Linked DNA regions of Paractinoplanes brasiliensis. The main gene of each other region encodes a partner of the protein of the gene in region 2 in a complex. Links are inferred from orthologs where the notes say so. Each region holds a gene or a part of one and is shown on either strand. Other genes may lie near its edges. The genes, in order: meaB and icmA.

Region 1 (3,137 bases), on a different replicon or contig from region 2:
GTCGAGCACGTCGGCGGCGACCGGGCGGCGCTCGGCCTCGTACGTGTCGAGCAGCCCTTCCGAAGCCCAGCCCCGAACCTGCGCGGCCAGCTTCCAGCCCAGGTTGACGGCGTCCTGCACGCCCAGGTTGAGGCCCTGCCCGCCCAGCGGCGGGTGCATGTGGGCCGCGTCGCCGGCCAGCAGCACCCGGCCGGTCCGGTAGCGCTCGGCCAGCCGGGTGGCGTCGCCGAAACGGGACAGCCAGCGCGGTGACCGTGCGCCCAAGTCGCTGCCGGCGACCGTACGAAGTTCCCGTCGCAGGTCGTCGAGGGTGGGCGGCCGGTCGCTGAGCCCGGCCGTCGGCACCACGACCTGATAGGCCCCGGCCCCGGCCGGTCTGAAGTGGCAGCGCGGGTCGGCCACGGCGGCTGGTGGCCCGTCCAGCTCCACCTCGCCCATGATCCACTGGTTGCGGGCGGGTTCGCCGGGGAAACCGACGCCGAGCAGCTTGCGGACGGTGCTGCGGGCGCCGTCGCAGCCGACAACGTAGCGGGCACGCACCTGCCGAGCGTCGGACAGCGAGACGGTCACCCCGTCGTCGTCCTGTTCGAGGCCGGTCACCGCACTCCCCCGCCGGACCTCGGCGCCCAGGCCGATCGCGTGTTCGGTCAGCAGGCGGACGGCGACCGGCTGCGGGATGCCCAGGATGTAGGGCAGCGAGGTGTCGAGGTCCTGGGGCGCGGGCTGAGGAATCGCGGCGAAGAAGCCGCCGGACGGTCGCTGCCGGCCGTGGGGAAGCAGGCGGTCGAGCAGTCCCCGCATGGCCATCAGCTCGAGGCTGCGGATGTGGAAGCCGACGATGCGGACCTCCGGCGACGGCGCGGCATCGCGTTCGAGGACGAGCACGCGTACGTCGTGCAGCCGCAGCTCGGCGGCGAGCATGGCGCCGGTCGGACCGCAGCCGGCAATGATCACGTCGAACATGGGTGGTGCCTTTCGGGAGTCTGAGGCGCTCCCGGCGACACCTGCGTCAGTCGCCCGGCCGTGACGGGACGGGGAGCACCCACGGCGAATCAACGGTCACGGGTCTCACCTCCTCGGGCGGGGTCACAGTGCCGGCCAACCTACTCTTTCCCGTACGCGGCGAGCAAGCGCTGGGCGGCCTGGGCCGGTGTGAGAGTGCCGTCGAGAACCTGACCCCGTACGGAATCGGCGGTTGACCGGACGGCGGGGTCGGTGGTGAAACGGCTCAGCACGCCCTCGCGGGCCATCGCCCACATCCAGTCGAGCTGCTGGTGACGGCGGCGCTCGGCCACGTCGGTCTTCGCCCGGTGCGCGGTCACCTGCGCCCACACCTCGTCGACACCCGTGCCCTCCAGGGCGCTGCAGGTCAGCACCGGCGTGGTCCAGTCGTCGCCCGTACGGAGAAGGCGCAACGCTCCGGAGAGCTCGCGCGCGGCCCGTTTCGCGTCGTCGGCGTGCGGGCCGTCGGCCTTGTTGATGGCGATCACGTCGGCCAGCTCGAGGATGCCCTTCTTGATGCCCTGCAGCTGATCGCCGGTGCGGGCCAGGGCCAGCAGGAGGAACGTGTCGACCATGTCGGCCACCGCGGTCTCGGACTGTCCGACCCCGACGGTCTCGACGATCACCACGTCGTAACCGGCCGCCTCGACGACGACGATCGCCTCTCGGGTGGCCTTGGCGACGCCGCCCAGGGTGCCCGCCGTCGGGGAGGGCCGCACGTACGCGTCCGGGTCGGCCGCCAGGCGGGCCATGCGGGTCTTGTCGCCGAGGATGCTGCCGCGGCTGCGCGACGAGGACGGGTCGACGGCGAGCACGGCCACCCGGTGCCCGGCCGAGGTGAGGGTGCTGCCGAGCGCGTCGATGAACGTCGACTTGCCCGCTCCGGGCACCCCGCTGATGCCGAGGCGGTGCGACTTCCCCGCGTACGGGGAAAGGGTTGTCAGCAGCTGCTGGGCGAGCTCTTGATGATCGCGGCGGGTCGACTCGACGAGTGTGATGGCGCGCGCGACCCACGCGGGTGTCCGGGCTCGCACCCCGTCGGCCATGGCGGCAAGGTCAGTCACCGCGGCGCCGGGTCAGCTCGGCGAGCAGCTCGATCGCGGCCTGGGCGAGCACCGTGCCCGGCGCGAAGATCGCCGAGGCGCCCGCGGCTCGCAGCGCGTCGTAGTCCTGCGGCGGGATCACCCCACCCACGATGATCATGATGTCGGGGCGGCCCTGGGCGGCCAGCTCGTCGCGCAGCGCGGGCACCAGCGTGAGGTGCCCGGCGGCCAGCGAGTTGACGCCGACGATGTGCACGTCGGCCTCGACCGCCTGCCGCGCCACCTCGGCCGGGGTGGCGAACAGCGGGCCCACGTCGACGTCGAAGCCGAGGTCGGCGAACGCGGTGGCGACGACCTTCTGCCCACGGTCGTGACCGTCCTGCCCCATCTTGGCGACCAGGATGCGCGGCTGGCGGCCCTCCTGCTCGGCGAACCCGGCGGCCGCTTCCCGGGCCCGCTCGATGTCGGCCACCCGGCCCGCTTCCTGCCGATACACACCGGAGATGGTACGGATCCGGGCCGTGTGCCGGCCGAACACCTTCTCGAGCGCCGCCGAGATCTCGCCCACGGTCGCCCTGGCCCGCGCGGCGTCGACGGCCAGCGCCAGCAGGTTGCCCCCGCCGGGTTGGGCCGCCGCCCGGGTCAGCGCGTCCAGAGCCGAGACGCACGCGTTCTCGTCCCGCTCGGCGCGCAGCCGGCGCAGCTTGTCGACCTGCTCGGCCCGTACGGCGGCGTTGTCGACCTTGAGGACGTCGATCGGCTCGTCGGTCTGCGGGCGGTACTTGTTCACGCCGATCACCGGCTGGCGGCCCGAGTCGATGCGGGCCTGCGTACGGGCCGCGGCCTCCTCGATCCGCATCTTGGGGATGCCCTCGTCGATCGCCTTGGCCATGCCCCCGGCCGCCTCGACCTCGGCGATCCGTTCCCAGGCGCGGGCGGCCAGGTCGTGGGTCAGCCGCTCGACGTAGGCACTGCCGCCCACGGGTCGATCGCGCGGGTGGTGCCGGATTCCTGCTGGAGCAGCAGCTGCGTGTTGCGGGCGATCCGGGCCGAGAAGTCGGTGGGCAGCGCCAGCGCCTCGTCGAGCGCGTT
Region 2 (3,203 bases):
CCGGGTGCTCGGCCAGGATCTTGCGGTAGGCCGCCTCGGCCTCGTCGAGCTCGCCGCCCATCAGCGCGTCGTCGGCCGCGTCCAGCCGCGGGTCGGCGTCCGGCTCGACCGAGACGCCGCCGGCCTTGAGCACCGCGTCGACGTACTGCTTGACCTGGGACTCGGGCAGCACCCCGGTGAAGCCCTCGACCAGCTGGCCGTTGACGACCGCGACCACCATCGGGATGCCCTGCACCCGCAGCGCCTGGGCCAGGCGGGGGTTGGCGTCCACATCCACCTTGCCGAGCACCCAGGAGCCGCCGCCCGCCTGCGCCAGCCGTTCGAGGATCGGCGACAGCTGCTTGCAGGGCTCGCACCAGTCGGCCCAGAAGTCGAGGATGACGGGTGTGCTCAGCGAACGCTCGAGCACGGTGGTCTGGAAGTTGGCCTCGGTGACGTCGATGATCGTCTCGGGGCCGGCGCCACCGGGCAGGCCGCCGGGAATGCTGCCGGACGGCCCGTCGTGGGTCTCGTGCGGGGTCGCGGCGGCGGGGGCGGGACGATTCGCCGGGGAGGCAGCCGGGGCGCGCAGCGCGCTGAGATCGACCGCGCCGCGGGTGAAGATCGACGGAGTGGTCCGTGGGTCGCTCATGGTTACCTAGTCTCGCACGCAGACAAGGCGCTCCGCCGCGCCGATATCGGACGTCACAGGAGCGTGTTTCCGCCGATCCTCGGCCCTGCCGGGCGGTTACGCAAGATCCGCCCGGCCGCCATCCGTAATGTCCGGTTCGCTGGAAAAGCCGCTAGAACCGCGCGGGTTCCCGATAGATCCCCCACTCGTCCTTCAGCACCCCGCAGATCTCCCCCAGGGTCGCCTCGGCGCGCGCGGCCTCAAGCATCGACGGGATCATGTTGCCCCCGGACCGGGCAACCTGCACCATGCGGTCGAGAGAGGCCTTGACCCGTACGGGGTCACGGTCTGACCGACGGGCCGCCAGCGAGCGATTCTGCTCGATCTCGACCTCGTGCGACACCCGCAGGATCTCCAGCTCCTTGGCGACAGTGCTGGTGTGCGCGTTGACGCCGACCGTCCGCTTCTCACCCTTCTCGACGGCCTGCTGATAGACGAAGGCCGCCTCGGCGATGTTGGCCGTGAACCAGCCGTCCTCGATGCCGCGCAGGATGCCGGACGTGATGCTGCCGTCCTCGCCCAGCTCCCGGATGCGCGCGAAGATCTCTTCCGCCTCGGCCTCGATCCGGTCGGTCAGCTCCTCCAGATACCACGAACCGCCGAGCGGGTCGGCCACGTTGACCACGCCGGTCTCTTCCATGATCACCTGCTGGGTGCGCAGCGCGATCTCGGCCGACTCGTCGGTGGGCAGCGCCAGCGTCTCGTCGAGCGCGTTGGTGTGCAGCGAGTTCGTTCCGCCCAGCACCGCGGCGAGCGCCTCCACCGCCGTACGGACGACGTTGTTGACCGGTTGTTGCGCGGTCAGCGAGACGCCGGCCGTCTGCGTGTGGAACTTGAGCCACAACGCCTTCTCACTGGTCGCGCCGTAGTCGTCGCGCAGGTGGCGGGCCCAGATGCGCCGCGCGGCCCGGAACTTGGCGATCTCTTCGAAGAAGTCGATGTGCGCGTCGAAGAAGAAGCTCAGCCCCGGCGCGAACTGGTTGACGTCGAGCCCCCGGCTCAGCCCCAGCTCGACGTAGCCGAAGCCGTCGGCCAGCGTGTACGCCAGTTCCTGCGCGGCGGTCGAGCCGGCCTCGCGGATGTGGTAGCCGCTGACCGACAGCGGTTTGTACCGCGGGATCTCGGCCGCGCAGTACTCCATCAGGTCGCCGATCAGGCGCAGGTGCGGCTCCGGCTGGAAGAGCCACTCCTTCTGGGCGATGTACTCCTTGAAGATGTCGGTCTGCAGCGTGCCGTCGAGCCGGTGGAGGTCGGCGCCCTGCCGCTCGGCCGCCACGAGATACATGCAGAAGATCGGCACGGCCGGGCCCGAGATCGTCATGCTGGTCGTGGTCTTCTCGAGGTCGATGCCGTCGAACAGCACGTCCATGTCGGCCGCCGAGTCGATCGCGACCCCGCAGTGGCCGACCTCGCCCGCCGACTGCGGGTCGTCGGAGTCACGCCCCATCAGCGTCGGCATGTCGAACGCGACGCTGAGCCCGCCCCCGCCGGCGGCCAGGATCATCTTGTAGCGCTCGTTGGTCTGCTGCGCGTTGCCGAAACCGGCGAACTGCCGGATCGTCCAGGTGCGCCCGCGATAGCCGGTCGGGTAGAGCCCGCGGGTGAACGGGAACTCGCCCGGCCACCCGATGCGGTCGAACCCGGGGTAGGCGGCGCCCTCGGGCGGCCCGTAGACCGGCTCGACCAGGGCGCCGGAGAGCGTCGTGAAGTCAGCGTCCCGCTTGCGCGCGGCGTCGTAACGCCGCTGCCAGCGCTCCCGCCCCGCGGCGATGTCGGCAGCATCCATGCCCGCCATCTTAGGGGCATTCCTGAACGATCGCTAAGGTCAATCCGAGCGGCGGCCCCCACGCCGTGACAGGACACGGCGCGGGCGGCACACGGGGCTCAGACGAGGACGTCGAGCGCGTGGTAAAGCCGCGACGTCGTCGTGTCGATCTGCACCAGGCGGGCAGCCGGCAGACCCGAGGTGACGGCGACCCGGCGCTCGGCCGCGGCCCGCGTCAGCAGCATGCCGACCTGGGTCGACGCGCGGTCAAGGGAGGCCTGCCGGACCAGGTCGGCGAACACGTCGTCGTCGGAGGCGGTCGCCTCGGAACGACGGGCGGTCTTGGCCGTGACGGTCGCGCTGCGGACCGCGAGAGCGGCGTCACGAGCGAGACTGTCAGCATAGGTGGCGGTCGGCTGCACCGAGGTCACCGCTGTCACCGGGGGAACGGCGGGCTCCCGTACGGGCGTCACCGCGGAGGCAGCCTCGGAGGGCTTCGCCGCGGTCGCGAGAACCGCCGACTGAAGCACCGTCGACTGCAACAGAGGGTGAAGATAGGTGGCCGTGGTGCCGGCCGCCCGGGGGAACGTAACCGGGTTGACCATGACGCTCCTTCCTCCTGACGATGACGTAGTCCCAGCTTAGGGCGTTGCGGGCCGGTTGCCGATCGGGTCAACGGAGGGTACGGGCAGTCATCCGAACGATTACCGGAAGTAACCGAAAAACACTCAAGCCTCGGTGTCAGAGGCCTTTGAGAAGCTCGTCGGC

The links.
Region 1: the proteins of icmA (region 2) and meaB are in contact, whole or in part, in a crystal structure (PDB 8DPB), measured with the Methylorubrum extorquens proteins. The link is inferred for Paractinoplanes brasiliensis from one-to-one orthologs. Residues at the interface, in SOR27001.1 of Methylorubrum extorquens: Glu577, Glu578, Asn579, Asp580, Gly581, Arg582, Arg583, Arg585, His596, Ala604, Ser605, Ala608, Asp609, Gly611, Phe612, Asp613, Val614, Asp615, Ile616, Gly617, Pro618, Leu619, Glu625, Arg628, Gln629, Val631, Glu632, Asn633, Asp634, Glu661; in SOR26638.1 of Methylorubrum extorquens: Arg20, Ala21, Ala24, Arg25, Thr28, Ser32, Arg33, Arg34, His37, Thr98, Gly99, Gly100, Ser101, Ile102, Leu103, Lys106, Thr107, Ala110, Ala113, Ile114, Asp115, Arg116, Ala118, Phe119, Ile120, Arg121, Pro122, Pro124.

Annotation. Positions count from the first base shown.
Region 1 is NZ_SNWR01000002.1:1,571,137-1,574,273, forward strand. What follows is about bases 77-2,901. They hold meaB (methylmalonyl Co-A mutase-associated GTPase MeaB), read right to left. Parts: upstream 2,049-2,901; coding sequence 1,104-2,048; downstream 77-1,103. Other genes in these bases: C8E87_RS39145 (FAD-dependent monooxygenase), read right to left, coding at 77-963; C8E87_RS47045 (cobalamin-dependent protein), read right to left, coding at 2,059-2,433. Outside these bases: more of C8E87_RS39145, read right to left, coding at 1-76. UniProt on the Escherichia coli protein: Binds and hydrolyzes GTP. Likely functions as a G-protein chaperone that assists AdoCbl cofactor delivery to the methylmalonyl-CoA mutase (MCM) ScpA and reactivation of the enzyme during catalysis.
Region 2 is NZ_SNWR01000001.1:4,653,425-4,656,627, reverse strand. Bases 120-3,010 are described here. They hold icmA (coenzyme B12-dependent isobutyryl-CoA mutase large subunit), read right to left. Parts: upstream 2,457-3,010; coding sequence 783-2,456; downstream 120-782. Other genes in these bases: C8E87_RS21150 (hypothetical protein), read right to left, coding at 2,555-3,010; C8E87_RS21160 (tetratricopeptide repeat protein), read right to left, coding at 120-631. Also shown: more of C8E87_RS21160, read right to left, coding at 1-119; more of C8E87_RS21150, read right to left, coding at 3,011-3,040; methylmalonyl Co-A mutase-associated GTPase MeaB, read right to left, coding at 3,177-3,203. UniProt on the Escherichia coli protein: Catalyzes the interconversion of succinyl-CoA and methylmalonyl-CoA. Could be part of a pathway that converts succinate to propionate.